2 regions of the Neptunomonas sp. CHC150 genome follow, and region 1 is predicted to be linked to the other one. Evidence: predicted binding sites of a transcription regulator. Region 1 holds the regulator's gene; the other holds the start of a gene.
What was found. Region 1 encodes PhoB, which activates phosphate uptake and scavenging genes when phosphate is short. Its sites were predicted from a motif close to TGTCATANNNNTGTCANA; they were not measured.
Positions count from the first base shown of each region.

Region 2: the regulator PhoB is predicted to act here: its motif matches at 7,707-7,724, upstream of OW491_RS13390 (CYTH domain-containing protein).

Region 1 covers NZ_JAPNXU010000008.1:270,122-286,107, forward strand. The annotation lists gene OW491_RS10525 (DUF2254 domain-containing protein) at 1-539, shown strand, start outside; gene OW491_RS10530 (TRAP transporter substrate-binding protein) at 746-1,828, shown strand; gene OW491_RS10535 (methyl-accepting chemotaxis protein) at 2,162-3,268, shown strand; gene OW491_RS10540 (nitrate- and nitrite sensing domain-containing protein) at 3,268-4,080, shown strand; gene msrB (peptide-methionine (R)-S-oxide reductase MsrB) at 4,083-4,568, opposite strand; gene OW491_RS10550 (TRAP transporter large permease subunit) at 4,754-6,133, opposite strand; gene OW491_RS10555 (TRAP transporter small permease subunit) at 6,130-6,681, opposite strand; gene OW491_RS10560 (YjaG family protein) at 6,918-7,526, shown strand; gene OW491_RS10565 (hypothetical protein) at 7,526-7,783, shown strand; gene OW491_RS10570 (hypothetical protein) at 7,791-8,216, shown strand; gene OW491_RS10575 (ATP/GTP-binding protein) at 8,418-9,407, shown strand; gene OW491_RS10580 (hypothetical protein) at 9,416-10,078, shown strand; gene OW491_RS10585 (NADP-dependent oxidoreductase) at 10,144-11,100, opposite strand; gene OW491_RS10590 (hypothetical protein) at 11,275-11,502, shown strand; gene cysZ (sulfate transporter CysZ) at 11,524-12,270, shown strand; gene phoR (phosphate regulon sensor histidine kinase PhoR) at 12,281-13,600, opposite strand; gene phoB (phosphate regulon transcriptional regulator PhoB) at 13,619-14,314, opposite strand; gene ubiA (4-hydroxybenzoate octaprenyltransferase) at 14,390-15,280, opposite strand; gene OW491_RS10615 (chorismate lyase) at 15,296-15,859, opposite strand; gene OW491_RS10620 (DUF1415 domain-containing protein) at 15,970-15,986, shown strand, end outside.
Region 2 covers NZ_JAPNXU010000010.1:345,540-361,525, reverse strand. The annotation lists gene ilvD (dihydroxy-acid dehydratase) at 1-281, opposite strand, end outside; gene OW491_RS13420 (response regulator transcription factor) at 929-1,606, shown strand; gene OW491_RS13415 (ATP-binding protein) at 1,627-2,985, shown strand; gene argA (amino-acid N-acetyltransferase) at 3,044-4,387, opposite strand; gene argE (acetylornithine deacetylase) at 4,417-5,571, opposite strand; gene OW491_RS13400 (inorganic phosphate transporter) at 5,669-6,934, opposite strand; gene OW491_RS13395 (TIGR00153 family protein) at 6,956-7,636, opposite strand; gene OW491_RS13390 (CYTH domain-containing protein) at 7,780-8,418, shown strand; gene glnE (bifunctional [glutamate--ammonia ligase]-adenylyl-L-tyrosine phosphorylase/[glutamate--ammonia-ligase] adenylyltransferase) at 8,488-11,409, shown strand; gene OW491_RS13380 (branched-chain amino acid aminotransferase) at 11,473-12,468, opposite strand; gene OW491_RS13375 (ELM1/GtrOC1 family putative glycosyltransferase) at 12,709-13,620, shown strand; gene OW491_RS13370 (glycosyltransferase) at 13,627-14,670, opposite strand; gene OW491_RS13365 (glycosyltransferase) at 14,771-15,811, opposite strand; gene OW491_RS13360 (glycosyltransferase family 4 protein) at 15,919-15,986, opposite strand, start outside.

The DNA.
Region 1 (15,986 bases):
CTAATTTGCCGATTCTTTATGTCACATTGAGAAACGATGAAGCGGGGTTGTCGTACGAGTTGGTGGATGATATCCGCTCGGCTTTTGTGATTGGCGATCGCCGCTCTTTTGAGCAAGACCCGTGCTTTGGGCTCATCGCATTATCAGAGATTGGCTCGCGTGCTCTGTCCCCGGGGATCAATGATCCAGGTACCGCCATTGATGTCATTGAAACGTTAGTGCGTGTCATGGCTATCCGTGTGCAAGGCTGTGAGCCTAAGGAGCCTCAACATGACCGTTTGCATGTGCCAGCACTGCCCGAATTTTCGTTATTTGATGCGGCGTTTATGCCACTGTCCCGCGACGGTGCTGCGATGGTAGAAGTGGGGGTGCGTTTGCAAAAAGCGTTACGCTCGTTGGAGCTGATGTCTGACGACGGTTGTAAAGCAACGGCTAAAGAATTTTTGGCTGAAGCACGTCAACGGTCACTAGATAGCTTACCCTACGAAACGGATAAAGCGCGCTTAAAGACGTGTTTAGATAAACAGTTTACGATGTAATATCCGTAACAAGAGAAAAATAAGCTAACATATTGTTTAACAACCTCCAGTCGAGGTAGTAACCATGCCCTCGACACTTAGTCGAACAGCTGAGTCCGTATTACCACGTACGTATTCAGACGACTGTACCCCAGCGTTGCAGGGGTCTAAAGTGCATGGTATTTTCAGATTGCTATACTCAAATAAAACAATAAAGGGGTAGACCAGTGAAGCGTCGTCAATTTCTCAAAGGTGCCGGTGCCGCGTCAGTTGCTGCAGGTGCAATGGTATCTAGCACGGCACAAGCCGCGCCAGAATATAAATGGAAAATGGTTACTACGTGGCCAAAAAACTTTCCTGGATTAGGAACAGGCGCTAATTACTTAGCCAAGTTAATCGGTGAAATGACCGGTGGCCGTATCCAAGTGAAAGTCTATGGCGCTAAAGAGCTAGTTGGCGCATTGGAAATCTTCGATGCGGTGTCTCGCGGTACAGCAGAGCTCGGTCATGGGGCTGCTTATTACTGGAAAGGCAAGAGTCGTGCGGCACAGTTTTTTACATCTGTCCCATTTGGCTTGACTGCGCAAGAGATGAACAGCTGGTTGTATCACGGCGGTGGTATGGAGTTGTGGGAAGAAGTGTACGAACCGTTTGGTCTTGTACCTGGCGCCGCTGGTAACACAGGCGTACAAATGGGCGGTTGGTTCAATAAAGAGATTAACACGGTATCTGACCTAGAAGGCCTAAAAATGCGTATGCCTGGGCTAGGCGGTGAGGTACTTAAACGTGCGGGCGGTACCCCGGTACTATTACCCGGCGGCGAGATTTTCCCATCACTGCAATCAGGTGCTATCGATGCAACTGAATGGGTTGGTCCATACAATGATTTGGCGTTTGGCTTGTATAAAGCAGCGAAGTATTACTACTACCCAGGCTGGCATGAGCCGGGTTCTACAATGGAATGCTTTATCAACAAAGAAGCATTAGAGGCGCTGCCAGAAGACTTGCAAGTGCTTGTGCGCACGGCGATTCGTGTTGCGAACCAAGATATGCTGGCTGACTTCACGGCGAAGAACAACCGTGCTCTTGAGCAATTAGTGAATGACCACGGTGTTGAGCTGCGTAAATTCCCAGATGATGTATTAAATAAAATTAAAGCGTTATCTGATGAAGTGGTAGCAGAAGAAGCGTCCAAGGACGAGATTACGAAGAAAGTATTTGATTCGTTCGTTAAGTTCCGTGATCAAGCGACTAAGTGGCACCAAGTTTCTGAGCAAGCTTACTTAAATGCTCGGAACCCCCTCGCTTAACCCTCAATGCATTAATTGAGTGCACAACTTCAAAAGCCGGCTATTGAGTCGGCTTTTTTGTGCGCCTTTATAGGGCGTGACGCTGCACTAATGTATTTGAATGTCCCGTTTAGTATCGTCGGCCGATGTGTACGCTAGAGAGTTGTTGAGCATTTACGCGTAAAGCCCTCACATCGTCTATTAATTTAGGCTCTGCGTTACGTGTATACCCTAATTTAAGCGAATTAACTCTAGTGGCTGGTGCTATCTTGCTGGTGCAGAACTTGCTTGTCATACCATATGAGCATTGAATCCTACGGTTGTGTTATGTGGCAAAGGTCTTTCTGTAAAACAATGAGCAGTCCAATCACCGTTTGGGGTGTTGGCCTATTTTCAAGTGCATCGGTTGCTATCGCTATTGGGTTAGCGGATCTGTATCTAGCCGTTTTTCTGCAAAGTGTGGCGTTGCTATTAATGATGGCATATTTGTGGAGCTTAAAAGGGGATAGGGAGCGCTTTTCCACGTTGCTTGTGGAACAAACGGCTAATCACTCCTCTTTGGGCTCAGCGATGCCACGAGAGCGGCGTATGGTCGATCAGCATGTGCTTACCTCTACTAAGGAGGCTAATCGGACAGCGAAAGAGGCGCAGGACATTATTGCCGAAATAGCGCACTCGGCGGCTGAGCTTTCAGCGCATGCTGAACATATGGCCGCTAATACGCATGGCCAAACAGAAGCAACTGAGTCTATGGCCGTTGCTGTTACCCAAATTAGGCAAAATGTCACCAGTATGGTCGAGCGTTTAGACGAGGTGTTGGTGCTGGCTACCCAAGCGGGAGAGTTAGCTCAGCAGGGTAGCGTGAGTATTAATTTGGTCAAAAGCGATGTTGAGCATGTCGAATCATTAGCAAGCCAAACGGAGCAACAGCTGACGACACTCGAAGCCGAGTCGACCAAGGTGGCTAAAATGTCGGCGTTGGTGAGTAACATCGCTGAGCAAACTAACTTATTGGCTTTAAATGCGGCGATTGAGGCATCACGAGCCGGTCAACATGGCCGAGGGTTTTCTGTAGTCGCTGATGAGGTAAGAAACCTAGCCGAGTTATCGCAAAACAGTGCGCGTGATATCTCTAAAACGATTGATTCTGTGACGCATCAAATGGGGCGTGTACGCGAGTCTATGTCGCAAGTGACATTAGTTGCACAGCAATCGGTGGAGCGAACTCAGCAAACCGATCAGCAGTTGCTGCAAATTGTACATAGCTCTGCCGACGTCGCGAGTAATATCGCGGAAATTTCTAATGCTGCGAGTCAGCAGCGGTGTGCATCAGAAGAAATCTCGGAACAGGTAGGGCATGTGGTTGAAAAGTCTAATGAAAATAATTATATGGCGGACCAAGTATCATTTGTAGCTAAGCATCTTCTTCATTTAACAGACAGTAGCTCTCAGGAGACATAATGCTTATATCAACTGGTGTGTTTGTGGTTGTCATTTTAAGTCTTGTGATTGTCGCGGGCGTTTTTTTACGGGTGCGATGGCTAAAAAAATACGCCGCCCATCAAAAGGTAGAGGGCATTAGTTACATCAAGCGGTTAGTAGAGGTGCTGATTAAAGCGCAGCAGCATCGAGGTTTAACCACCGGTTATCTTGGCGGTGATCATTCTCAAATTGGTCAAATAGAAACGCTTGAGCGCGACATTTCCCGCTTATTGGCGGATATAGCCATGCTTGATGGCTTTATGAATAACAGCCGTTTTCGTGGAATCACCGATCATTGGTCGCGTCTTAATGGGCAGTATGAGACATTGGGTTTGGCGAGTAATTTAACGCAACATAATAAGCTGATTACTAACTTCCTTTATTTAATTGAAGACGTAGCTGATGCGCATTCGTTAGAGTCAGCAGCGAATACATCTTCAACCAATGTACGCCTAATGCAAGTCTTACAAGCGGCAGAATACGTGGGTCAAGCAAGAGCGATCGGTACGGGTGTGTCTGCGGCGGGACACTGTGATAGTGTGGCTCGCATTCGTTTGCTGTATTTGCACGGGCAAATTGTGAGTGCCATGTTATCACCAAGCCAATCAACGAACTCTGGCCACGAAGCTGGGGAGCCAATTAGTCACTTTCTATCGGTACTTGAAAGCATGACACAAGTAGATGGCGAATTACTCGATGCTCAAAACTACTTTGCGTTAGCCACGCGCGCCTTAGACAGTATCTTTGCACAAGTAGACCAAGAAATTAGCCAGCTAAAGTGCCCCAACTAGCCTTAGGCCGGTTGGAACGTCAATGAGATGCCATTCAAGCAGTGGCGCAAGCCGGTAGGGGCTGGACCATCTTCAAATATATGTCCGAGATGACTACCACAACGTCGGCAATGAGCCTCGGTACGGACGCTAAATAGCTTCCTGTCTTCCTTGGTTGCTACTGCGTTTGGTAGCTCTTGATAAAAGCTCGGCCAGCCAGTACCACTTTCATATTTTGTGCTTGCATCATAGAGGGCTAAATCGCAGCCTTTGCAATGGAAGATCCCCGCACGCTTTTCGTGTAGTAAAGGACTGCTGTTGGGGCGTTCTGTCGCTTCTTCCCTCATCACTGCGTATTCAGCGTCAGTCAGTAGAGCGCGCCATTCTTTTTCTGAGCGCATGATCTCGAAGGTTTGTTTGTCATTCGCCAATGAATATGGGGCGACTGTGGCTAAGGTACCTGCCGCGATCAAGTAACTCGTTTGGGTTAAAAAACGGCGTCTGTTCATGTTCTTATCTCCAGTTTATCTCTACATTCTTTGTCACTATTTAACCCGTAGGGTTCCTTTTAAACATAAAGTTATAAAAGGCTTGGGTTATATAGTGCTGTCGTAGTCCTCAGTCTGCGCGGTTCTTGCCGGCATAAAAAAGCCGTCAGATGACGGCTTTTGTAAAAAACGTAGATGAAGAGCTATTAACCGTAAACTATCTCGGGTAACCATGTGGCTAAAGAAGGCCATACAGCCAGCAGTGCGAGCATCATTAATTGAATAATGATGAACGGAATGACACCGCGATAAATTTGCCCAGTGGTTACTGAGTCTGGCGCTACGCCGCGTAAATAGAATAACGCAAAGCCAAACGGCGGTGTTAAGAAAGAGGTTTGTAGGTTAAGGGCAATCATGATGCCTAACCAAATAGGATCTAACCCCATGGCTAACAAAATTGGAGCGACGATAGGTACCACGACAAAGGTGATTTCGATAAAGTCGAGGAAGAACCCTAAGATAAACATCACCAGCATTACCATTGCCAATGCGCCCCAAACACCGCCCGGTAAATCGGTTAAAAAGTCCCGGACCATGTCGTCGCCGCCGTAGCCACGGAAAACGAGTGAGAATATGGATGCGCCTACCAAGATGATAAAGACCATAGAGCTGACTTGGGTGGTTGAGCGCATGACTTCTTTCATAATGTTAAGAGAGAAGCTGCCATTAAATATGGATAGGGCTATCGCACCAACGGCGCCGACTGCTGCTGCTTCCGTAGGGGTCGCGAAGCCGCCTAAGATAGAGCCTAAAACCAACCCAATTAACAGAATGGGTGGTACCAGTGCTTTTAGAATGCGTGCGCCTAAGTTAGTGACACCGTCACGTTCTTCTTTAGGAATAGCTGGAACCGTGTGCGGTGAGAAAATAGCTTTGCCAATGAGGTAAGCAATATAAGCAGCAACGAGTAGTAGCCCAGGTACTAAGGCCCCTAGGAATAAATCGCCTACTGTAACCGTTTCGGGTGAGAAGATGCCTTGATCCAATTGTGCTTGCTGGTACGCCGAACTAATCACGTCGCCTAAGAGAACGAGTACAATTGAAGGAGGGATGATCTGGCCTAGCGTGCCTGACGCGCATATAACACCGGTAGCCACTTGTGGGTCATAACCACGGCGAAGCATTGTCGGCAATGACAACAAGCCCATGGTAACAACCGTTGCGCCCACAATACCTGTGCTCGCGGCCAGCAACATACCTACTACAGTTACAGAAATACCTAAACCGCCACGCATCGGCCCGAACATAACGGACATTGTATCTAATAGCTCTTCAGCTATTTTTGACTTTTCGAGCATAACGCCCATGAATACGAATAGCGGCACTGCAATGAGTACCTCGTTATTCATTACACCAAATAAACGGTTGGGGATAGCTTCAAGAAAAACGGTATCAAAATGGCCAGTAACAGCACCTATACCGGCGAATAATAACCCGGTGCCTGCCAACGAAAACGCAACGGAATAGCCCATTAATAGGACACCGACTGCCGCCACAAACAATAAAAGCGATAAATACTCGGTCATAGTGGGTGCTCCGTTACATTTTCCTCAATGAGATGGCTTTCGCCGCGCAAGACTAAAGCACTGCGGCCTAGCTCTGCGATTCCTTGTAATACAATGAGTGCAGGCATCACAATTAATGTAGTTTTGAGGAGGTAACGATAGGGAATGCCGCCCGCTTCTTGAGAGCCCTCTTTGAGTGCCCACGAGGTAGAGACATATTCCCAAGAGATATAACCGATAAAGATTGAAACGGGGAACAGCAAAAACAAGGTGCCAATAATATTGATAACGGCTTTAGTGCGTTCGCTGGCCGGGCGATAAAAAATGTCAACACGGACATGACCATCATGCTTGAGGGTATAAGCGGCCCCAAGTAAGAAAACAAAGCTGTGCATATAAATCACAGATTCTTGCAGGGCGATATTACCCATGTCGAACGCATAGCGCATGACAACAATTATAAACGTCACGACGACCATCAGTAGGGTAAGCCAAGAAATGACTCGTCCTGTCCACTCGCTGAGGCCGTCAAGCAGCTTCACGAGCTGACTTAAGCGGTTGCTTTGCATTATTTTTCTCTTACTAGCAAGTTACGTGTTTTGAGGTTGTTATTCGGGCTCTGCTTTTAAGCGCGATCTTGCGCGTTATCGGCGAAACATACTCGTTTTAATGAATATAAGTAGTATAACAGTAAAAAATCATGAGATTTATCCGTAATTCCACCGGCTTTACTGAGTGTTTTGGCTGCAAATTCCGCTAAAACCCTTACAATAGACACGTCACCATCTAACGCCGAGATCTGTATATGACTGATAGACTGCCTGTTGAGCCACAACTTCGCTCTCTGGATCATAGTAAACTAGCGGCTTATTGCGCAGCGCTAACTGAACGACAATTTCCCAATTTCATTCTGTTTAGCAAATTAGTTGAGTTTGGTAATACCACTCAGCTAGAAACCATTCTGGATGGTGTATGGCAGTCCTTGGTTCCAGGTGGGGCTAAAATGAATTTTGAAGTACAGCTCGACAAAGTTGAGGCTAATATGCCCGACTTAGATGAGTACGAGATGTACGGTGCCTCTCCAGCGTTAGATGCGGTTGTGTCACTTTATTCAACGTTGGTTTGTATCTTAGAAGCCGATGTCGATGAAGCCATTGCGGTGGGTAATGTATCGCGTGAATGCGTGGCTATGTTTATCGAACTGAGTGAGGGCGATGATCAAATGTCGGATGAGCAAATAATCCGGCTGATTTCTAATCATGACCTTATGGTTCAGGAAGATGAGTTCCACGAAGAAGTCATTGAGCGTCTTATGTCGACTAAAACCATGACCAAAGCTTTTGTTTCAGACTTACGTGAACTTGCCCGTAATCAAGGCTTTAGTAACATTGGAATCAGTGATGATGACCATTAATGCTTAAGTTGGGGTTGTTGCTCTTAATTGTGCCTTGTGTGCTGCTAATGGGGGGGTATATTTATGAATATAGCCTCGTCGATAGTTGTCGTGCGCAAGGAGGCTCCTTTGATTACCTGCGTCAGCTATGTGATGACTCTCAAACTCATCCCTTTATTCCTTTTATGATGCGGCATCCCTTGCAGGTAAATGGCGGAATGCTGTTAGCCGTTGTAGGTCTGTGCTGTTGCGTTGTTGGTTTGTATAAACGAGGCTAATATCTCCATGTTTGCAAAGCTATTTGTAGGGTTTCTCGTGGTTGTCGCAGTACTCGCGGGCTACTTGTGGAGCAACCAAGCGGAGATAGTGGCTAACTTTAACGAGCAGCGTTCGTTAGAAAGAGAGCAGAGCCAACAAGCAGGACGCTTATTTGGCGAAAAGAATGATCAAAATGCGTGTCTAACTCGTACCCTTGCTGATTTTGATGGTTGCCAAGAGTTTGGATGTTCTGTGAGCTCAGGGTTATTTCTTAAAAATTGTTTGGCCGTAGCGGCGCCCAATAGTGCTTTGTGCGAAGGCGTGCCCGCGTTTCAAGAAGTGCCCAGCGAAGACGACAAGCATTGGGCTAAGTATGAGTGCATTGATCGGAATATTCGCGGTGAAGCTTGCCGCATGTTGATGCGCCAAGTCTCCCAGTTTTGCAGCCAATAAGCATATCCTGACTACATTCTGTTCATTATTCCGCATAATCGCTCGTCATTTACTTCAAAAATACTGCTTTATAGGCTATTTTCCATACACCTATCGCAAAGCATTTAACTGTCCGCTACTAAAGACAGGCTTTTGTAGGTCATTAATAAGAATAAGAAAAACACATCGCATAAGAGTGTTAGTCAGCATGGACCTAGTTTAATGCAACACCATAAACTGTTATTTATTGGCCCGGTTGGGGCGGGTAAAACATCCGCTATTCGATCGTTAAGTGAGCATGATCAGAATATAGAAACAGAGGCGACGGCAAGTGATTTAACCGGATTACGAAAAGCCACAACAACGGTCGCTATGGACTATGCTTGTATGAACCTTAGTGCAGACGAGTCCATCTTGTTGTACGGAACACCGGGTCAGTCGCGATTTCGCTTCATGTGGGATTTATTAGCGAATAACTTAGCCGCCGATTGTGCGGGTATTATTTTTCTCGTAGATAACACCCGTAACTACCCTATGCAGGACCTAAAATATTACGCGGCAGAGTTTGCTGAACTGATCGCCCGTAAACCTGTAATTGTTGGGGTAACACGTTCCGATTTGCGGGCCGAACCTGGATTAGAAGAGTACCAAGCGACACTTGAAACCTTGGGGATTGATGCCACGGTTGAGTTTATTGACGCGCGTAAAGGTAGTTCTGTATTACCGCTCGTACAGCGCATGCTGGCCGATAAAATGTCGTTTGATGGTTGGTCGCAATTATTGGAAGACGCGACTATTCGAGATGAAAATAGAGTACTGGAAGAGACGGATGTTCAACCGGAAGAGCCGCACTATGAAGTGGACACTTACCAAGGGGCTGAGATCGTCGTGAAAGACTCAATTGTTGATGATGTAATGAATTTCCAAGGGGTACGTGGTGCCGCACTGACGGACAGCATGGGCGAGGTAATTACGTCGTCAATTGAATCGTCTGAAATGAATGATTTTGTAGGCTTCGTTTCCGGAGTGATTACTGTTTTTGAAGAAGCCTCGGATTTAGGGCAGGTAAGAAGTGTATCGCTGAAAAGCAGTACAGAGGATAACGTATCCGTGTTTTTCAAGGGAGATCAAACATTGGGAGTTCAAACCTCAAACCGTGTTTCAATCAGGACGTTGAAACAGCAGGTTGATGATCTGTTGCAGTGGGGTTGAGTATCGCTATGTCTATGATCGAATTATTAAAAGAGTTAGAGCAATTAGGTAGCATTCAACACAGTTGTGTTGCGACACCAGATTCTATACTGGCATCCACCTTCCCCGAAATATTGGATACCAATATGGGAAGCGCCTCGCGTGTAGCGCATCAAATCTTCAATGCGATTCATTCCATTGGATCAGACCACAAAGAGATTATTTTTGAGCTTGATGAATGCTTGTTGATGGGGCATGTAGTTGACGATAAAACGGTCCTTATTATGCTGACAGAAAAAGAAGTCAACATGGCGCTGATTAACACCAGTGTGCGGTCCGTAATGCCGACTATTATTGAAGCAATAGCACCGGTAACAGAACCAGAGCCTAGCGTCGCTCCCGATACATCAACGGCTAGTCGACCTGCTGTGAAAAATAACCCTGCAATTGAGGCGCAACTGAGGGCATTGATGAACCAATTGCGTGATTTGATGGCTGATTATATAGGCCCGGCGGTGAGTATCGTTTTTGACGATGCTTATGACACATGGCGGGCCAAACATGGTGTTAGGTTGGGAACTATAGCTGAGTTGCTTAAGCAACTAGCTCGTGAAATTGATGATAAAGATGACCGTTCTGCGTTTCTGAAAAAATCAGTAACCACAGTTAAAGCGTTCTCTGCAAACCGTTAACCGCTGCCAAATAAACTAGCGGCGCTTACTTTTATAGTGAGTAAGCACCGCTGCGTAACAGCCGGTTAATTGTCTAGTGTTAGTACCACTTTCCCGCGAGTGTGTCCTGTTGCTATTTGCGTAAAAGCACGTGCTACTTCGGCCAACGGATATGTTTCGGCAACCGTGACTGTTAGTTCTTGTTGCTCGATACGCGCCAGTAGTTCTGCCAACTGCTGACCATTGGGTTCAACTCGAATGGGTAGCGCTTTTTTACCTTCTTTTTCCGCAGCGGCTATGACCTGATCTTTTGTCACAGAGGGCAACGTGATTAATGTGCCTGTGGCGGCGAGCAACGCAATGGCGTTAATACCCGTTTCACCTCCAACCCCGTCAATAATGAGATCGAACGGTGCCTGCGCTTCAAGGGCTGATTCGTCACGGTAATCAATGGCCTGATCACACCCTAAAGCCAGTAAATGGTCATGGTTAGCCGGTGACGCAGTACCTACAACATGCGCGCCTTTCCATTTGGCTAATTGAACGGCTAGGTGACCTACACCGCCTGCAGCGGCCATCACCAGTACGCGCTGTTGTGGTTGTAAGTTAGCCTTATCAAAGAGCGCCTGCCACGCTGTTAAGCCTGCTAACGCAGCTCCTGCTGCGGTGATTGGTGCTACGCCTTTGGGTAAACGGGCTATTTGGTCGGCAGGTGCCGCTATGCGCTCGGCATAACACCCTGCGCGTTCAGGAAAGCGAATAAAGCCGACAACAGCATCGCCAGAATCAAACCCGGTTACATCGCTGCCGCATGCGATAACTTCACCGGCAAACTCCCATCCGGGAATGAAGGGCAAGTCACCGATAAAGGCAGAAGCTCCGCCCCCAATGCAGGTTTTGTAGTCGATAGGGTTAACGCCTGCGGCCAGTGTTCGGATCAGCACTTCACCGGCTTCTAGAGCGGGCTCTGGAACCTCTTGTACAGTGAGATGTGTCGCAAATGTGTCGACTTCGCTGAACTGGTCAAGGCGGATAGCTTTCATGAGTAACCTCTTATTATTTAACGTAATGACAGACGATAAAAGGATCGTATGCGGCCAAAGTGGCATGTAAGATGAGCCTAGCTGTGCAGCCTCAACAAATCAATTCTGATAGGCTAGCTGGCGCGCATTACAGTGTTGCCATCTTATTATCTGTGCTTAATGTAAGGAGCCATGATGTATTTCTTAGCTGTTCTTGAACCGATTCTATTCTGGGGTGGTCTGATCGTTTTTCTTATATCGCTTGGTATGTATGCTGGGCGAACCAAAGATGTAAAATCGATTTTGCAATTTTGGCAACCTACAATCGTTTTTAATCCACTTGAAAATAAAGTTAACCGTATTGGGTTAGCCATGATGATAGTGGCGGTTGTGATTCGTGTAACATTGTTTGTGATGCTGTAATGGGTTAACTAAGGAGAGTAAATGAAGGGTAATCCAGTTAAAGGGGTTGGGTACTTATTTAGAGGCTTTAGCATGCTGCCTGAGCCCGGTATCCGGCAATACGTATTAATACCACTGATTATTAACATATTGTTGTTTACAGGCGCTATTTGGCTGCTGATGGATCAGTTTGATGTATGGGTCGACTACTGGCTTTCGTATCTGCCTGAGTGGCTTTCATTTTTGGATTGGTTGCTTTGGCCGCTCTTCGCATTGCTGGTGCTTGTCGTGGTGTATTATGGCTTTTCGATAGTCGCCAATCTTATTGCTGCGCCATTTAACGGTTTTCTATCCGAAAAGATTGAGCAACTGCGTCGAGGGCGCGAAGTCACGGATGAGGGCTGGGGCGAGTTTGTAAAAATGATCCCACGTGCATTAGGGCGTGAGTTAGCCAAGATGATGTACTATTTGCCGCGCTTGTTCTTGCTCATCGTGTTTAGTTTCATCCCTGTTTTAAACATTATTGCTCCATTTTTATGGTTTTTGTTTGGGGCATGGATGATGTCGATCCAGTATTGCGATTACCCGATGGATAATAATAAGGTGACTTTTAAAAAAATGACTCAGCTCTTAGCCGAGCGGCGTCTCACCTCTATCAGTTTTGGTGCCGTCGTGCAGTTTGGCACTATGATTCCTATTTTAAACCTGATTGTTATGCCTGCCGCTGTGATAGGGGCGACTTTATATTGGGTTGAGGAACACGTCGAACGAGCGGTGGCTGGTGTGTGAATAGACCCGCTCAGGTCGCACTTTTTTGCTGGGCTATACGAGATTGAGTTGAATACAGCATGTCAGGGGGGAAGTGGCAGATAAAAGTACTGCCTTTCCCTAGCTGACTCTCAATAGTTAATTGAGCTCCGTGACGGTATAACGCATGCTTCACGATAGCTAATCCTAGCCCCGTGCCGCCGGTGGCGGTAGAACGGCCTTCATCGACGCGATAAAACCGTTCCGTTAAACGTGGTAGGTGGATGGAGTCGATACCAATACCATTATCTGTAACCGAAAAATGCCCGCCTTGCTCATCGACAAACCATTTAATACTAATCAAGCCTTTTTCCGGTGTGTACCGCACTGCGTTGAAGACGAGGTTCGAGAATACACTATGGAGTTCTTGGGGCTGACCCAACAGGTCAAACTCAGAGTCGACATCTAACGTTATCTGATGTTGCTTATCGAGTGAAATCACTTCTGCATCATGATGGATAGTGATAAGCATCTGATGAATGTTGATAGGGACTTCATCGTTAATATGCTGGCTAGACTCAAGACGAGAAAGTAATAATAAATCAGAGACTAAGCCTTCCATGCGGCTTGATTGGGCCTGCATTTGTGTCAGAGCTCGCTGCATAGGTTTGGGGAGGTCCTGGTCTAAAAAAGTCTCCAGATAACCTCGAATGACTGTTAATGGCGTGCGTAGCTCGTGAGAAGCGTTGGCCACAAAGTCTTGTCGGGTATGTTCCAAACGCACCAAGCGAGTGATATCACGGGCTACTAACAGTCGATCGCTAGCACCAAACTCTTTTATTTGGAACTGTAAGGTGGTGTCGTTGAGGACAGGGCTAGGTAGCTGCAGAGGGTCGTCATATTTACGTTTGTGGTAATAACGTATAAAGCGAGGATCACGCAACAAGTTCATAACCGGCATTCCACGGTCAGACACATGTTTAAAGCCTAACAAGCGTTCTGCTGCGCGGTTCCACCACTCTAAATTATTATGCTTATCAATAATAACAACGGCATCGGGTAGTGCTGCCGAAGAGCGTTGAAAGCGTTTGATGATCTCTTTTAGATCACTACGTTGCTTATGGTGACGCTTTTTAATTCGTGCTAAGTCATCAAAGATGTCGCCCCATATGCCCTCGGCTTCGGGAACCTCAGAATCATATTTATGCAACCAGGTTTGCAGCCTTCCTATTTGACGTAGTTGTAGAAAAATCCAAAGTCCTAACCCAGCAACCATTCCCCAGCTAACAGAGCCTATGAATAAGCCTACCGTTGCAGATACAGCGACAAATAAAAATAAACTGCCTACGGCGGCTTGGGGGACTCTCTGCATAGGGGATACAACTCGTGTTTAGGCTACTTGTGTTGAAAAACGATACCCAGTTCCTCGCACCGTTTGTACTAGGTGGTCATGTTCATTGCCTAATGCTTTGCGTAAGCGACGAATGTGGACATCTACTGTCCGTTCCTCAACATACACATTGCCGCCCCAAACCATATCCAATAATTGGCCGCGGGAGTAGGCCCGATCTTGATGGGTCATAAAGAATTGCAATAATCGGAATTCAGTCGGCCCTAAATCGATGGCTTTGCCTTCGGCGGTTACACGGTGCGAGATAGGGTCAAGCGTTAAGCCTTCAACCGTCACTGGCTCTTCAATGCCTTTAGGCGTAGCACGGCGTAAAACAGCTTTTAATCGAGCTACCAGTTCGCGAGGAGAAAAAGGCTTGGTGATATAGTCATCTACACCCGCTTCTAAGCCCTGTACTTTGTTTTCTTCTTCGCCTTTGGCCGTCAGCATGATAATGGGGATATCGGCAGTTGTTTCATCTTTGCGTAAGCGGCGGGCTAATTCAATGCCGCTGATGTTGGGCATCATCCAATCCAACAAAATCATATCAGGTTGTCGATCAATCACGATCGCGTGAGCATCGTTAGCATTTTCTGCTTCAATACACTCATAACCTGCCATTTCGAGTGCAACCGCGATCATTTCGCGGATGGGCGCCTCATCATCGACGATTAGCACTTGTTTGCTTGTAGACATGTCTAAGCCTCTACGCTTGTAATAAGTCGCGAGTATTACAGTATTTTATTATGACAAAAATGTTACAGCCAGCCACTAATTTGTCATAAAGTGTACGACAATCCCAACAAAGACCGCTAACTCGGCGTAATGGTTGTTCAGAAAGGCGTTAAAGCACCGAGTGCGATCCCTATCCTTAATAAGATTTTGCTGATAAACAAAAAACACGCCGGCTATAACGATCCCTACATAGTAAGGCCACGTCATGCTTTCTAATGTGCCTACTAATAGTAAAACTAACAATGTGGTTATCTGTAATAGCCCAATGATCCGCTTGTCCTGTTTGCCGAATAGGATAGCGGTCGATTTTACGCCGATTTTTATATCATCATCCCGATCTACCATGGCGTACATGGTGTCGTAAGCAACGGTCCAGAGCAGCTTAGCTAAGAAAATCAGCCAAGCAACCAATGGTAAAGTCTCGTCAACGGCAGTAAAGGCCATAGGGATAGCCCACCCAAAAGCCGCGCCAAGTACCACTTGGGGCAGGTGGGTATGGCGCTTCATAAAGGGATAAAGCGATGCTAACGCTAATGCGCCAAAAGACATCCAAATCGTCATGCGGTTAGTGAATAAAACTAGTACAAAAGCGAGCAGCATCAGCCCAGCAAACAGCATGAGCGCTTCTTTACTGCTAATTAGCCCGAGAGCTAAGGGGCGTTCAGCTGTTCTCTTTACATGTCCGTCGATATGCCGGTCGGCATAATCATTAATCACGCAGCCAGCTGAGCGCGTTATAAAGACCCCCGCAATAAAAATAATGAGCAAGCTAAGCGGAGGAACTCCGTCGGCCGCAATCCATAACGCCCAAAGCGTTGGCCAGAGTAGTAAGTAGCTCCCAATAGGCTTATTGAAGCGCGTAAGCTGGGTATAGATGGCTAAACGCTCACGTAAGGTTAGTGCAGGGCGAGGTGCGACATGAGACATGACAAAGGCCTTAAACTAATAACGAGAAGGACTGTAGTGTACTTGCTCAAGCGCCGGAAGAAAAACCTCAGCTACAAGCAAAGGCTTGTTCGATAAACGAAAGACAGAGCGTCTAGCCCACAATGTATGAGAATCTACCTGGATCGAAGTCGTTTGTAAGGGGCCACGCCGCATAGTTGGATCACTGAATAGCACAGATCCTAGTGAGCGTTGGCCAATTAAGTGTAGTTGTCGCTCTCTGCCTGTCAGGGTACTGGCAGGGATCACCGAGCGAGCAAAAACCCAGGCCTCATTCCGACCTTTAAGTATCACCTCGCGTACTAATGCTTTGTGGCGCAGGGGGATTCCCAAAGCTTGCGCTTCGCTAATGCTCGGATACTGCCAGGCAAGGCTCAGTAATTGTACCGAAAACTGCTGATGGCTGGCTTTCACCAAATGTTGTGTCAGAGACCCTCTGTCCATTAGCCACGGCTTCCATACGGCGGGGGCATCGATGGTTGATAATCGAATACGTTCCTTCCATACGGGTGCCGGGAAGGCGGTATAGGGCGTTTGAAGTAATTTGGCGCGGATATCCACAAATCAGGTCCTTTATCTGAGGACGGTATTCTACGCTTAAGCGTCGGCTATCCCAAGCCTTGAGCGTTTGTTGCTGGAGGCGCGTCACATAATCGATTAGCATGCGCGGTATGAGTACAGACAAAGC
Region 2 (15,986 bases), on a different contig from region 1:
AGGGAGTACAGCATGCCGTCATGTCCCATCGCAATACCGTCGTCAACGGCGATCGTGTTAAACTCTTTCGCCACACCGCCCGCTTTTTCGATCTCGCGCGCTACGAGCTGACCCATGTCCTTAAGGTGGACGTGACCAGGTACAAACTGGGTGAAGGAGTTAGCAATGGCAATGATCGGTTTATGGAAATCATCATCTTTCATTCCCGTCGCACGCCACAGTGCACGAGCACCCGCCATATTGCGGCCAGCGGTAGAGGTTTTAGAACGATAAACAGGCATCAGGAGACCCTCAACAGCGTTATTAGTAGCATTTTTAGGCCGATATTATAACAGATTCAGGCTGAGCTAATAGAAGTTCGGTGGCTTGATGTATGCTTGAAGGTTTTAACGGTAATATTCGTACTATTTGATTGAGGTCATTTGTGAATAAAAAACAGATTAAACAAGACGATTGGCTACGACGAATGAGATGGGTAGGCATACCCTTATTTGTGATAAGTATACTATCCTTATGGGCAGGGCAATGGCTTGCTAATCCGACATTAGGGCAGATTTTTATTGTAACTATGCCTATCGTTCTCGTGATTGGTTTTGTTTACAATATTCGTTTTGTGATGATAGCTGTTAGGTTGCAAAAGCAAGAAGCTAACAAAGCATCGCCACCCAAGAAATGACAACGATTCGCAGCCTTTGTGGGCTAAGATGATGATAAACAACATATTATAATATTGAAAAACTCGGTATATATTGCAAACTTACCCTCATCGTGTAAGTTATGCGAAGCGCGCCGAATTGTTTGTGATTAAGTGTCTTAAATTGCATGCAATAAGTTTGAGGAACGGGTTCATTCATCCACGAGTGAGCAAGTTGCTCGCCTGAAACAGGCAGGTAGATTTGGATTTAGGTAAATATAACAGGAGTAACGAATGAAGCTGTTGGTCGTTGAGGATGATGCAGATTTACGTCGCCAGTTGGTCAGCGGGCTTGAATCTCGTGGCTATACCGTTGAAGAGACAGCGGATGGTCAAGAGGCTCTTTACCTGGGTTCTGAATTTTCTTATGACTTAGCAATTGTTGATTTAGGCTTACCCTCGTTGTCAGGGGTTGAGCTGATCAGACGGTGGCGTGCAGAAGAAAGAAACTTTCCGATCCTCATTTTAACGGCACGCAGTGATTGGCAAGACAAAGTAGAAGGGCTCGAAGCGGGAGCGGATGACTTCTTGGTCAAGCCGTTCCACATGGAAGAGTTATTAGCCCGTTTAAACGCGCTGCTGCGCCGTGCTGCAGGTCATGCTAAACCGTTGCTTGAGTTTGGCCCGTTAAGCCTAGACACGATTGGGCGCGTTGTTGCTTGTTTTGACAAGCCTATCAAACTCACCAGTTACGAGTACCGTACCCTTGAATACCTCATGCTGAATGCCGGTAAGACAGTATCCAAAGCAGAGCTAACCGAGCATCTCTATCACCAGGATTTTGATAGGGACAGCAATGTATTAGAGGTCTTTATACGTCGCTTACGTCAAAAACTGGATCCCGACCAGACACTCAACCCTATTACTACGGTGAGAGGCCTTGGGTATCGTTTTGATATGCAATCTTCATAGTGCGGCGTTAAGCTTTATTGATGAAACGGCTAGGACGCTGGTACCCTCGATCCCTTAAAGCGCGCTTATTAATCGCTTCTTTCCTGTTGTTGCCCGTTATTATTACTGTAGCGGGCTATGCTCTGCAGAATTCTTACGCCTACAGTTTGCAAGCGTCCTTAGAAGATAGGATGCGCTTGCAGGTGTATATCATGATTGGCGAAGTTCGTTACAAAGATAATCAGTTGAAAGTGCCTGATTATTTATCCATCCCAAATGATGGTTACGGGTATGCCTTTATCCATTCTCAACTAGGACAGCTGCAGTGGGAGTCCCCGTCGGCCAAGTTCATTGATAAGCCGTTACGTACCCAGCTGCTCAGTACTCAGCTTAAAACCGGTGAGACTCGTTTTGAGTTCTTGGCGGATCAGAACTACTACCTCTATCAATATCCCGTTCAATGGGAAACCGAAGGGGTGGTTCGTCGCTATTTATTTTCATTATTAGAGCCAGGCGGCACCCTACAAACGCAATTAAATAGCTATCGCACCCACTTGTGGGGCTGGTTATTTGCCGTGACTATTTTGGCGTTAATTCTTCAGACATTAGTGACTCGCTGGGGTTTGCAGCCATTGAGCAAGTTGGTGGCTGATCTCCATGAAATTGAGCGAGGTCAGACAACGCGTTTAGCCGGTCAATATCCAGAAGAAGTGCAAGGGGTGACTGATAGCTTGAATCACCTTTTGCATAGTGAACGTAACCAACGAGAGCGTTATCGCAACACATTAGGTGATTTAGCGCATAGTCTTAAAACGCCACTAGCGGTTGTTCGTGGGGCGGGAAACGAAAAGCTGAGCTACGAAAGTTACCGATCCGTAGTGGATGAGCAAGTGCGTCGAATGGATCAAATTGTTCAGTATCAATTGGCGAGGGCTGTGCGTAGCCAAAATAATACGATTGTGCATGCAATAGCTTTAGCGCCCTTAATAAAACGAATTACCTCAGCGTTAAGTAAAGTGTACCGAGAGAAAAGTGTGGATTACTCTCTTTTGCTGGATGAAACAGCTCTGTTTGGCGCCGATGAGCGCGACTTAATGGAAATGCTGGGTAATCTGCTTGAAAATGCCTTTAAATATTCCCACTCAAAGGTCCGGGTCTCGTTAGTGTGTGATGATGACGGCGTGCATTTGGAGCTTGAAGATGATGGGCCTGGTGTCTCGCCTGAAATGCGGCATATTATCTTGCAACGTGGTGCCCGTGTAGATACATCCGCAGCGCCAGGGCAAGGGATTGGTTTGGCAGTGGCTGTGGATATATTGAGCAGTTATGACGGCCAACTAGAAGTGGGTGAATCTTCTTTGGGGGGCGCTAGCTTTAAAATAATTTTGCCAACCGGCTAGTAATAGCTAGCACTGGTTGTTAAAAAGCACTCGGATTTAACCCCGAGTGCTTTTGTATTTATCGCAGCGCTTTAGAGAACACTTTTGAATTACGTTGGAAATTGTAGAGCGCTTGCTTTTTGCTAGGCAGTTGCTCGATTGCCACTTCAACAAAACCATGTTCAATGAACCAATGGGCTGTACGCGTTGTTAGTACAAATAAAGCGTTAAGACCCAACTCTTTCGCTTGCTCTTCAATCGACGCGAGTAACATCTCTGCCCGGTCACCCCCTTGATATTCTTTAGCAATAGCAACGCAAGCTAGCTCACCCATTTTCGACTCTTCATACTGGTAGAGTGCTGCACAACCAATGATGGCACCATCTCGTTCTACCACAAAAAACTGCTCGACTTCCGCCTCCAGTAATTCGCGTGAGCGGCGTACTAAAATGCCTTTGTCTTCTAAGGGTTTAATTAGTTCGATAATGCCGCCAACGTCTTCAATGGTGGCCGCGCGGACTTGTTCATAAGACTCTTTGATAACCATTGTGCCTGCGCCGTCTCTTGTGTAGAGCTCTGCGAGTAAGGCGCCGTCTTCTTTGTAGCTAATTAAATGGCTACGCGGGACGCCTCCAGCGCATGCAATGGTTGCCATATACAGCAATTTAGAGACTTCTGAGTGCGCAACGTCGGTACTTTCAAGTTGTTGATGGTACTGGCTTAGGAAGCGCTCAGCTGTCTTAGCAAGCAACTCAGAACGAACCTCGCCTTTACTATCTATAATGCCGCTTTCGCCGCCAAATAAAATTAACTTGTCAGCTTGTAATGCAATGGCTGTTTGGGCAGCTACTTCTTCGACTGATAAGTTGAATATTTCTCCTGTTGGGGAAAAGCCTAGGTTCGATAACAACACGATGTTTCCGCTATCAAGTTGAGCGCAAATACCTTTGTGATCAATGCGTCGTACTTCTCCTGTATGGCATAAGTCGACGCCTTCATAGACACCTACGGGACGGCCTGTAATAAAATTACCCGATACGGCACGTATTTCAGCACCATGCATGGGTGTATTGACGAGTCCCATGGATAGTTTGGATTCGAATAGGTTACGAATTACGCCAATGGACTCCATAACACATAATAAGGATTCGCTATCTGTAATGCGCATGTCATGATGCAGGCGAGTTTCTAAACCACGCTCTTCAAGGCGTGACTCAATCTGTGGTCGTGCACCATGAACAATGACGAGTCGAATTCCCAAGCTGGTCATCAAGGCGATGTCATGAATGATGTTATCGAAGTTAGGGTCGATAATCGCTTCGCCACCTAGCATTAGCACAAATGTTTTACCGCGATGTGCGTTAATGTAAGGCGATGAATGACGGAACCAATTTACATAGTCAGTGGCGGTTGGGTCAGACAACGAGGTTTCCTCTTAAAAAATTCAGTCCGCTATTGTAAACAGTAGCGCTTAATCATGTGGCTCAGTATATCAACGGTTGGACGGATTTGGTCCAGCGCTATGAACTCGTCTGGTTGATGGGCTTGGTCAATACTACCGGGGCCCATCACAATCGTTTCCATGCCTAACGATTGTAGAAAAGGCGCCTCTGTTGCGAAGGCGACAGCGTCGGCTGTATAGCCGGTCAGCTTTTCGGCCATTTGAACTAGCTCTGCGTTGGCAGCCGTTTCAAATGATGGAATGCCATTAAAGATGGGTGCGCAATCGATAATAACATCGTATTGGGTCTCTAAAGGTTTTACGCGTTTATAAATGCCTTCGCGTAGCACCGACATATCCATTCCAGGAAGTGGGCGCAAATCATACTCTAGTTCGCATTGTCCACAAATCCGGTTGGGGTTGTCGCCTCCGTGAATGCAACCTAAATTGAGTGTGGGCACATCAACACGAAACGCGCTGTTACGATAATTGCTTTGCATTTCTTGACGAAAACTCATGAGCTCGCCCAATACTTTATGCATGGCATCGAGTGCGTTAGCCCCTAATGATGGATCGGATGAATGCCCAGAACGTCCGGTGATTTTGATGCCTTCCATCATGATGCCTTTGTGCATGCGAATAGGGCGCAAGCTGGTGGGTTCGCCAATAACTGCATAACGAGCCTTGGGTTTGCCAGCATCGGCTAAGGCCTGAGCGCCTGACATGGAGCTCTCCTCGTCGGCAGTCGCTAGAATGATTAAAGGCGACTTAAAAGGATGGTCTACAAACTGCTTGGCGGCCTCTATGGCGAGTGCGAAAAAGCCCTTCATATCACAGCTGCCCAATCCATATAGGCGTTGGTCTTTCTCAGTGAGTGTGAACGGATTGCTTTTCCATTTCTCTTCATTGAAAGGGACTGTGTCTGTATGGCCAGATAAAACTAGACCGCCGGGGCCTTGGCCAAGTGTGGCAATAAGATTGTATTTGCCTGCATAGCCGGGAACCGGCATCACCTCAATCTCAAAACCGATTGCTGATAACCAGGTGGCTAGTAGATCAATAACGGGGCGGTTGCTCATGTCCAACTCTTGTGCTGTACAACTAACAGAAGGGGTAGCTATGAGCTGCGTCAGCATGTCGATCAGACTTGGAATAGATTTAGACATAATAAAAAGCCTGCACAAGTTTTTCTCTATTGTGCAGGCTTTCGGGAAGCGGGTCGAGCCTTCTTAGTGGACGTGTTTCAGTGTATTAGCACAAAACTTAAGTGAACATACCCTTAAACATGAAGAAGAACATGATTGCTAATAGCGCGCCTGCAGGTAGGGTAACTACCCAGGACACAAAGATGGTACCGACAACGCGTAAGTTGAGTGCCGCTAAGCCGCGAGCAAGACCGACGCCGAGTACGGCTCCTACAAGCGTGTGCGTGGTAGAAATTGGCAACCCCGTACCAGATGCAACGACAACCGTTGTGGCTGCAGCTAAAGTGGCAGCAAAACCGCGACTTGGGGTAAGTTCGGTAATATTATTACCTACAGTAGCAATGACTTTGTGACCATACATGATGAGGCCAGCTACGATACCAGCGCCACCTAAGAGCAGTATCCAAGCAGGCATTGCTGTTTTTTGCGCTACTTCACCACCAGAGCTTATAACGCCTACGACGGCCGCTAAAGGGCCTACGGCGTTAGCTACATCGTTAGAGCCGTGAGCAAAGGCCATGGCGCAGGCTGTGAACATCATTAGAACACCAAATACCTTCTCGACGCTCGCGAAATGATAGTCCTTATCTGCCGTAGGGTCTGCTTTGATTTTCTTCAGCATCATGATACCAATGAACATGGTAATAGCAGCGACACCTATCGAGATGAACGCGCTGTTTGCAAAGCTGATATCAAGGCCGATGTGCTTTAGCCCTTTGGTGAATGTCACCATTGAGATAATAAAGCCAACTAAAAAGATATAAACGGGCACGTACTTTTTAGAATTTTCGAATGGTTTATCTGTATCTAAAATCAGCTTTTGCACACTCCTAAACAAGAAGAAAGCAATAATGCCCGCGGTGACGGGCGAGACGACCCAGCTAGCGACGATTTTAGAGACTTTGTCCCAATGGACAGCATCAACTGAGATGCCGACGGCAGCAAAGCCTACAATGGCACCGACGATAGAGTGGGTGGTTGAAACAGGCCACCCATAATGTGTAGCGATGAGCAACCATAAGCCTGCAGCGAGCAGTGCCGATAGCATACCAAAAACGAGAAGTTCTGGATTGCCGGATAAAATTCCGGGGTCAATAATACCTTTGCGAATAGTGGCGGTTACGGCGCCACCGGCTAAATAAGCCCCTGCAAACTCGAAAAGAATAGCGATCATAATCGCTTGTTTCATTGTCAGTGCTTTGGAGCCAACTGACGTACCCATAGCGTTAGCAACGTCGTTTGCGCCGACACCCCACGCCATGAAAAAACCAAACACACATGCAAGTATGACGATGATATCGCCGTATTGCGCAATAATGCTCATGATAATGCCTTTTTGTTGAGATTAGCGTGCTAGCAGAAGTTGTAAACGGCTGCCGACTTGTTGGGCGCGATCAGCTAAGTCACCTATGCCACTAATGACCTGATAGAGGAAAATAGCATCGATGGGGTGTAAGTCGCGTTCAATAGCAAAGAGTTGAGAGCGAATCGTGCGTTCAAACTCATCATTTTTGTGCTCAAGTTGATCGAGTTCGATTAGCATTTTTTCTACGACCTCTACTTCGCGGCCGCGAAATCCTGCGCTGACGAGTTCGTCCAGTTCGGATAATGCAGTGACGGCTTGTCCAGATGTTGCTAAGGCAGATTGAACAAACTCAAGCATAATGGGTTGTATGACTTCAGGGACTGGCATTTCGCGGCCTAACATTATCCCTGCAATGTCTTTGGCGCGGTTGGCGATTTTGTCCTGCATACGCAGCAATTCCAAGAGATCGGTACGTGGTACCGGAAGGAAAATGCTATTAGGTAGGTGTTGACGAACATCCTTTTTCAATCGATCAGCTTCGCCTTCTAAAACCGCAATCTTATGTTGGGTTGTTCGGGCAGTTTCCCAGTCGTTTGCTATAACAGCATTAAAGAATGGGATTAGCTGTTCTGCACAGGCCTGTGCCTTTACGATGTGCTCTTGCATCGGTTTGAACGGTGAACGTGCAAACATTTGCATAATCGGATTGTTAGTAATCATAACCAAAACCTGTTTAGGATTGAGTTTTCGCGCAAGTATAAGGGTGAGATACCTGTATTTGTAGTAAAAATATCATCTAATTGTAACTAAATGTTAAAAAAGATCAGGTAATAGAGGTTAACATTGCATGGGGAATGAATAGAGTGGCAAATGAAACGGAAGTGAAGCTGACTTTTCCTGCCGACAAGCTAGAACAAGTTTTAGCGCTTAAGGTACTGCAAGGTGCCGATTTTAAAGGTAAAAATCACCTAGTAAATCGGTATTACGATACGCCCGAGCTTGCTCTCACGCAGCATAAAGTGGCTCTGCGTATCCGAGAGCAAGGTGAGGATATTATTCAAACGGTTAAAACGCGTGGGCACAGCATTAATGGCTTGCATCAGAGAGGTGAATGGGAGTGGTTGCTTGACAAGCCGGATCTAGATTTAACCTTGCTCGCGCAAGCTCAATGGCCGGATGCATTACCTGTAGAAAAACTTAAAGGGCAACTGTTACCTATTTTCGCCACTAATTTTGATCGGCTTGTTTGGTGGGTTACTGTAAACGACACGCAGATAGAAGTTGCGCTCGATCAAGGTGATGTGAGTTATCAGTGCGCGCGCGATGGTGAGTTATTAAAAGATGCTATTTGCGAGTTAGAATTAGAGCTAAAGTCAGGAGCGGTAGAAGACTTGCTGATGCTTAAAGACCAGTTGCAAGCTGAACTTGGGTGCTTGGTCACCAGTGATATTAGTAAAGCAGAACGAGGTTATCGCCTTTTTCATCAGGCGAACCGGTGTTGATTAGATGTTGTTTTAGCTCCCCATCATGATAAGTGTCTGATTATTTATACCGTTTAAAAAGAGAAAACTATGACGCCTAATTTATCCGCGCTACCCAGTGATCTTATTCCATTAGCTGAGAAGCAGTGGGACCGGTTATCCCCATTGTTGGAATCAGTAAAGCCGCACTGGCCGGCGAGTCGCTACAATGAGTTACTGACCGTTTCGATTGGTAGTGATTTTGTGGTTGACCAATTGGCTCGTCATCCTGAATGGGGCGCTTCATTATGCAATGCCGAACAGTTGGATCAAAATCAGTCATTAAACGGATATAAAACGCTTGTTCAGGAGGCGCTAAAGCAGGTTACAGACGAGCCTTCTTTACTATCTGTTTTGCGTCTTCTTAGGCAGCAATCCATGGTGCGTCTGATTTGGCGCGATTTAACGCGAAAAGCCACCATGCAGCAGACCGTGTTGGAGTTAAGCTGGATGGCTGATGCACTCATTGATGGTGCGCTTGAGGTGCTTTATCAGCAAGCTTGCGATCGTTGGGGTACACCCATGCATGTCTGTGAAACTACCGGAGAAAAGCAGCAGCAACGCATGGTTGTGTTGGGCATGGGGAAACTCGGCGCGCATGAACTCAATCTATCATCGGATATTGATCTGATTTTTACATTCCCTGAGAAAGGTGAAACAGAGGGAGCTAAGCGTACCTTAGAAAACCAAGAATTTTTCATTCGTCTAGGGCAAAAGTTAATCCATGCTTTAGACACCATGAATGGCGAAGGTTTTGTGTTTCGTGTGGATATGCGCCTCCGACCTTTTGGTTCAGCAAGCCCGCTTGCATTAAGTTTTGCAGCAATGGAACACTACTATCAAGATCAAGGGCGTGAATGGGAACGCTATGCCATGATTAAAGCGCGAGTGGTCGCGGGTGACAAAGAGCAGGGCGCTCAATTGATGGCAATGCTAAAGCCGTTTGTTTACCGCAAGTACCTGGACTATGGCGCTTTCGAGTCATTACGCGAAATGAAAGAGATGATTAATCGCGAAGTGCGACGCAAAGGAATGGAGCTTAATGTTAAATTAGGCCCGGGTGGGATTCGCGAAGTTGAGTTTATAGCCCAAGCATTCCAGTTGATCAGGGGCGGGCGCGATAGTCGTTTGCAGCAACGTGAGTTATTGACAATTTTACCCTTATTGCCCGAATTATCGGATGTGACTCCAGAAGCTGTAGAGGAGCTAATTGCCGCCTATATCTTTTTACGTAATATCGAGCACGCCATCCAAGCCATAGCCGATAAACAGACTCAAGAACTGCCCACTGATGATCTCGGCAAAGCACGTTTGGCATTTAGTATGGGGTTTGATTCATGGCAGCAATGCAGTGAGCAGCTTAAGTATCACCGAGAAATTGTAAGGGCACATTTTGAGGAAGTGATTGCCCCCTCTTCAACAGAGTCCGCCGATCAGGAGCAACAGGAAGAAGGTAATTGGTTGGCATTGTGGAGTGGGCATCTTGATGAGGCTGAGTCGTTAGCGTTTATTAGCGATAAATACAGTGATGACCCAGAAGCCGCGCTGAAACTGATTAGTGAACTACGTGATTCGCGCACTGTACAAGTGTTGCAGCCAGGTGGCGTTGAAAGGCTTAAACGTGTTTTACCTGTGCTACTAGAAGAAGTTAGTCAGGTCGAGAATCCGACACAAACTTTAAATCGGATAATGATGCTCATTCATGCAATCCTCAGGCGTTCTGCTTATCTGGTGCTATTGCATGAAAACCCAGCGGCTTTACAGCAACTGGTGAAACTGTGCTCTAGCAGTGCGTGGTTTGCTGACCAGTTAGCGAAAAAGCCAGTTTTGCTAGATGAACTCATTGATCCACGTACTCTTTATGCGCCAACTGATAAAGCCGCGTTAGCCAACGAGTTGCGTCAGCAGCTATTACGCATACCTGAGGATGATATCGAGCAATTAATGGAAGCGTTACGCTATTTCAAAAGTGCACATCTTTTACGCGTAGCGGCGGCCGACATTACCGGCGTTTTGCCGCTGATGAAAGTCAGTGATTATCTGACTTGGCTTGCAGAAGTTATTATAAGTAGTGTGTTAGATATAGCGTGGCGGTTAATGCTAGAAAAACATGGCCGTCCGATGAAAACGGCTGGCGTACCTGCGGACCCTGACTTTATTGTGCTGGGCTACGGCAAACTGGGTGGTATCGAGTTATCTTATGGCTCAGATTTGGATTTGGTGTTCATTCATGATTGTGAAACCGACCTTATGACGGATGGTGCGAAGCCGATTGCTAATGCTGTTTTCTTCACGCGCTTAGGTCAGCGAATGATACATATCCTCAATACGTTTACGGCCGGAGGGCAGTTATACGAGGTGGATATGCGGCTGCGACCTTCGGGAAATTCAGGCTTGCTGGTTAGTTCTTTAAAAGCTTTTGGAGAGTATCAGAATAACAGCGCTTGGACGTGGGAACACCAAGCGCTAGTTCGTGCTCGTGTTATTGCCGGCGCTTCTGGGTTGAGTGGCGATTTTAACAACTTGCGCCAAACAATTTTAGCGAAGCCGCGTGATCTCGATGTGTTGCAAAAAGAAGTCGCCGACATGCGCCAAAAAATGCGTACGCATTTGGGCTCCTCTTCCCAAGATGTTGAAGACGGCTTGTTTAATCTAAAGCAAGATGAGGGGGGAATCGTTGATATTGAGTTTTTGGTTCAGTATCTCGTGTTAGCACACGCAGATAAACACCCTGCTTTGTGCACGTATTCCGATAATATTCGGATTTTAGAAGTTTTACAGGCAGAAGGTTTACTACCAGAACACGACGCGGTTACTTTGCAGGAAGCCTATAAACGTTATCGTGCTGTAGGGCATCGATTGGCCTTGCAAGAGCGCTCTAAGGCAATGAATGATGTTGAAATGGCCGAGTTGAGAGCCGCTGTGACTCACATATGGAAACGTTTTATAAAAGTGGATGAGCCACAAAGTTGAGAAGGGCTAGTAAGAGGAGGGGCATAGGTTTGTGCTTGGCCCCTCCTGCTGAATACTCCCTACTTAAACTTCAGTAAGCCAGCCATATTTATCTTCGCTGTTGCCCCACTGAATATCATTCAGTGCTTTGCGCAGTTTTAGCGTGGTTTCGCCTATGCCGCCGTTCCCGATGCTGATTTCTTTTCCGTGATGGATAAATGTTCCCACCGGTGTTAGAACGGCAGCTGTGCCAGAAAGCGCCGCTTCGCAATTAGGTTTAGCGGCACGTTCTAATAGCTCATCAACGGTGATGTCACGTTCAGAAATGCGCATGCCCATATCGCGAGCTATAGTTAAGACCGAATCGCGGGTAACACCGTGTAAGAAACTTTCATCAAGCGCTTTAGTAATAATTTCATCACCATCGATCAATAAAAAGTTTGCTGCTCCTGTTTCTTGAACGTCGCCATTAGGGCAAAACAAGATTTGATCGGCTTGCACTTCAGCGCGTGCTTTCATTATTGGCAGTAAGGCGCTGGCATAGTTGCCACCACTTTTAATCATGCCCATATGTGTTGCGCAGCGCATCCCATCGTCTTCGATGAGTACACGTAAAGCCGCTACTCCGCCTGCAAAATAATCCCCTACAGGTGAAACGAGGATGTACTGACAAGAGGTGAGAGAGGGCGCCGCTGCTTTACCAATAGCCGCTTCAGTACCAATGTGAGTTGGTCGAATGTACAAGGAACCAGGCGCTTCAGGAACATCAGCCGCAAAGCGACGAACCGTGTCTATGATCATTTCGCGTGTTGCGTTTTTATCAATAGGAGGGAGGGCTAGCAAATGGCTACTTTGCTCAAAACGGTCTAAATTTTTGTCCATGCGGAAAATTTTGACAGAACCGTCTGCATGACGAAACGCCTTGAGGCCTTCAAAGCAGGTGCTTGAGTAGTGTAAGACGTGCGCGCCGGGGTGGAGTTGTAGGCTGTCGCTCGCGACGAGTTCAGGAGTGCTCCAGCTAGAACCGTCAAACCAAGAAATTGCCATTTCAGGCATAAAAACTGTACCGAACGCAGCCATGCGAACTCCTAATAAGTAAAGTAGTAAAAATAATGTAGAGAGCCGTTATTACACAGTCGTGAGCGAAACTGATAAGACTAAGCTTGTTAAAGCAGAGGGCCCAAGAGGTTAAATTGTAATCACCCTATTCAGAAAATGGAATTGTTTGCTGCGGCTAGGATGGAATAATCTGTTTCTTTTTTTGGTGCGTCAGTGATCTGGAGTATCATAAAGAGAAATATTGAAAAGTGGTTAAGTGTGGTGTCAGATATTCTTATCATCAGTGATGGCAAGCCGGGTCATGTGAATCAAAGCAAGGGGCTGGCTGAGGCGCTAGTGAGACGTAACCCAGCACTGGCGGTTGAAGTTCGACCACCCTTGTCTGTATTTAATGCGCTGAGCCTACTTATAAAAAGTATGTTTTTTGGGGGGGCTTCGCCTTCCATGAAGCCTACTGCTCTTGTGTTGGCCGCTGGACACAAAACACACTGGACAGCGTTAGCACTAGGGCGTTTTTTTAAGGCCAAAACAGTGGTGCTTATGAAACCTTCCTTGCCAATAAGCTGGTTTGATCAGTGCGTTATCCCTGAGCATGATTTATTAGATGTCGACCAATTGCCGGCCAACGTAATTCAGACGCGAGGTGCGCTCAATCGCGTGGTTGCTCAGCCAAAGCAACATGGGACAGGTCTGATTCTTTTAGGTGGGCCTTCCAAGCATTATGAATGGCACGATCAGCAAGTGCTTGATCAGATCTCAAGTGTGTTAACTGGCTTTCCAGATACTCAATGGACATTGGCGACGTCGCGGCGCACGCCTGACTCGCTAGTAAAAGCCCTGAGTGGCCTTGATAGCGTATTTACATTGGTTTTGGCTGAGGATACGAGTAGTGATTGGCTGCCGAATACAATCGCTATCACTGAGACGTGTTGGGTAACTGAAGATAGTATCTCGATGACCTATGAAGCATTGACAGCCGGCTGCGTGGTTAACTTAATCAACCTATTGCCAGCGGAGAAAAGCCGAGTTGTTAAAGGTATTGAGCGCCTCAAAACGGATGAGCTTGTTGGTTCTTTGAGCAAGCCGGCGTCGAGCCAGAACCCTATAGTGTTAGCTGAGGCTGACCGTAGCGCTGAAATTATCTTAGGCTACGGTTGGTTAGGTGAACAGTGATAGCCTCTAGCGAGTAATTTTCTGATAAAAATCAATATACTGCTCTACTATACGCTTTTTAGAGTAATGTTCTGCATACACGCGTGATGCACCATGAATCAGTTCGTTTCGTAAATCATCACTACCTAACACCTCATTAATAGCATCCGCTAACGCTTTGCTGTCGTCAATTGGTGTGATGAGTCCGCTTTCGCCATGAGTGATAGCCTCGCCTGGGCCTTGAGAGTTAGTCGCTACTATGGGGCATTGATGCGCCCATGATTCCATTACAATCGAGCCCAGACCTTCATGGCGCGAAGGGCATACGAACAGGTCTGCGGTTTTCATTAGCGTGGTGACATCATCGCGCCATCCTAAAAACCGAACGCGCTGGTCCAACCCTAATTGTGAACAAAGAGCTTTTAGATTGGCTTCTTCAGGCCCTGCGCCAGCTAACCATAAGGTAGCTGATGGTATGCGCTCTAAGCTATGAAGTAATGTGTCGAAGCCTTTGTTGGTATGGAGCCTACCCGCTGCCAGAATGAGTGGCTGCTCCGCTGGAGTGTTAAAACTGTTCCGTGGGATAGCGGTAACGGGGGTCTCATCAGCAAAGTTGGGGATATGTACAATTTTCTCTTTAGGGAAGCCGCCATCAATCATGTGTTGGCAAATGCCTTTGCTAATACCAACCCAGTAGTCAGAGTGTTTATAGTATTTAAGATTGTAATAATGGCCTAGGCGGTTTACTAAAATGTATTTGCTTGAGTTTGGGGTGGAACCGCTGGCACGACTCATCCATGTCATGACTATTTCTGGTTCAAAAGCGTTGAGAGCTTTCTTGAAACGGTAGGCTCCTAACAGGTCTAGCTTGCCACCAAAGGAGAACCCCTGGGCGTCTACGCCGTTGTCTCTTAAGGCATCTAAGCGGTGCTGGTGGTTACGTATAAATGCTTTTTCGTGTAACTCGGGTTGCTCATTTAAACCGCTGACTAAGCGCACAAAAAAATTTTCGGCGCCGCCATTAGCTGCACCCGCGAGTACTTGAGCTACTTTGATTGGGTTCGAGGCCATGTTGATTACATCTCGTTTTTTACTGTTATATGACGAACGTTAGCCATCACGGAAAGTTAGACGTGTTGATCGAGTTGCGCCCCTTACAAAGATAGGCGCATTACCTCATTGAGCCGTCTAAGTGGATGTCCCGCGCCCATACGTAATCATGACTAAATGCGGTTTGAGTGGCGGCTTCAACAATATATTGTGCATATAATTTTGAGTTCATTTCTTGATGGAAGAACGTACGAGCTCGGCTTGCCCAGTAGCGGCGTTTAGCGTCGTCGTGTTGGAATTCAAGAATTTTCGACTTTAAATCGTCCTCGCTCGCGAAATATACAAGGCTTTCTTCTGGCATAAGTGTGTCGAATCGAGGGGATTCGTGGGTAAATTGTAAGATGCCATTCCCTGCTAGTTGAGCCATGCGAGCGGATGAATACCAATACATTCCTTCTTGTCGGTTAAGGTTCAAACCCATCTTAGTTTGAGATAGAGCACGGTCATAGTCACGCCCCCATACCGGGTCTTCCCCGAAACTACCAAATGTTCTGAAGCGCACATCATCGGCCAGCGCTTCTTTTAAGCGTCCCACCATTGCCAAGCGTTCGGTAAAGTCGTTGCTGTTACTGCAAAATAGTAAGTCGATATCGAGATCTGTTTTAGTCGAGTTGTCGAGTGTTTCAATGGAAGGGTCTGTTGGGTTTGGCATGTGATACACGCGTGTTCCCAATCCTTCAAAAATAGACAGCTCACTGCGGCCCGTAGAAACAAAAATGGCGTCGGCTACTTCGGCACGTTTTTTGATTCGCTCTACGTTGGACGGAACAAATAAAGGGTCATTATTGCAATGAACAATGACTCTGTGTGGGACTGCTTTTTTTATAGCGGCTAATGTTTCGTTGGTGATCATATCGCAATGGCCCGCGATGATAAGATCCGGATCAAAGGATTCAACCGTTTCTAATAGGTATTTATTGGCCGCCTTTTTGCCTAAGTCTCGAATTTTAAAAGGTGCTTCATTCGAGGCAACATCGCGATCACTATAGGTTTTAACATAATGGTCGTTTTTGATTAAACCAAATGTCATTTTTTCAGCCCAGCTAACGCGAGTTTTGCCGTAACGTTTAAGTTGCTGATAGGCGATATGGAGAATTCTCATTTAAAGTTCCGTAGCTGCTACAGTGTAAGCCATAGGTGGTTGTTAGAAATTGACTACAGTGTATTTGATGTAATTAAGGTATAGCAAATAGGCTCGAAGATCTGCGTTTAGTTTGCTTGCTCTTCATTCGAGAGCAACTTTTCATAGACGCCTAATGTGTTGTCTACTTGTTGAT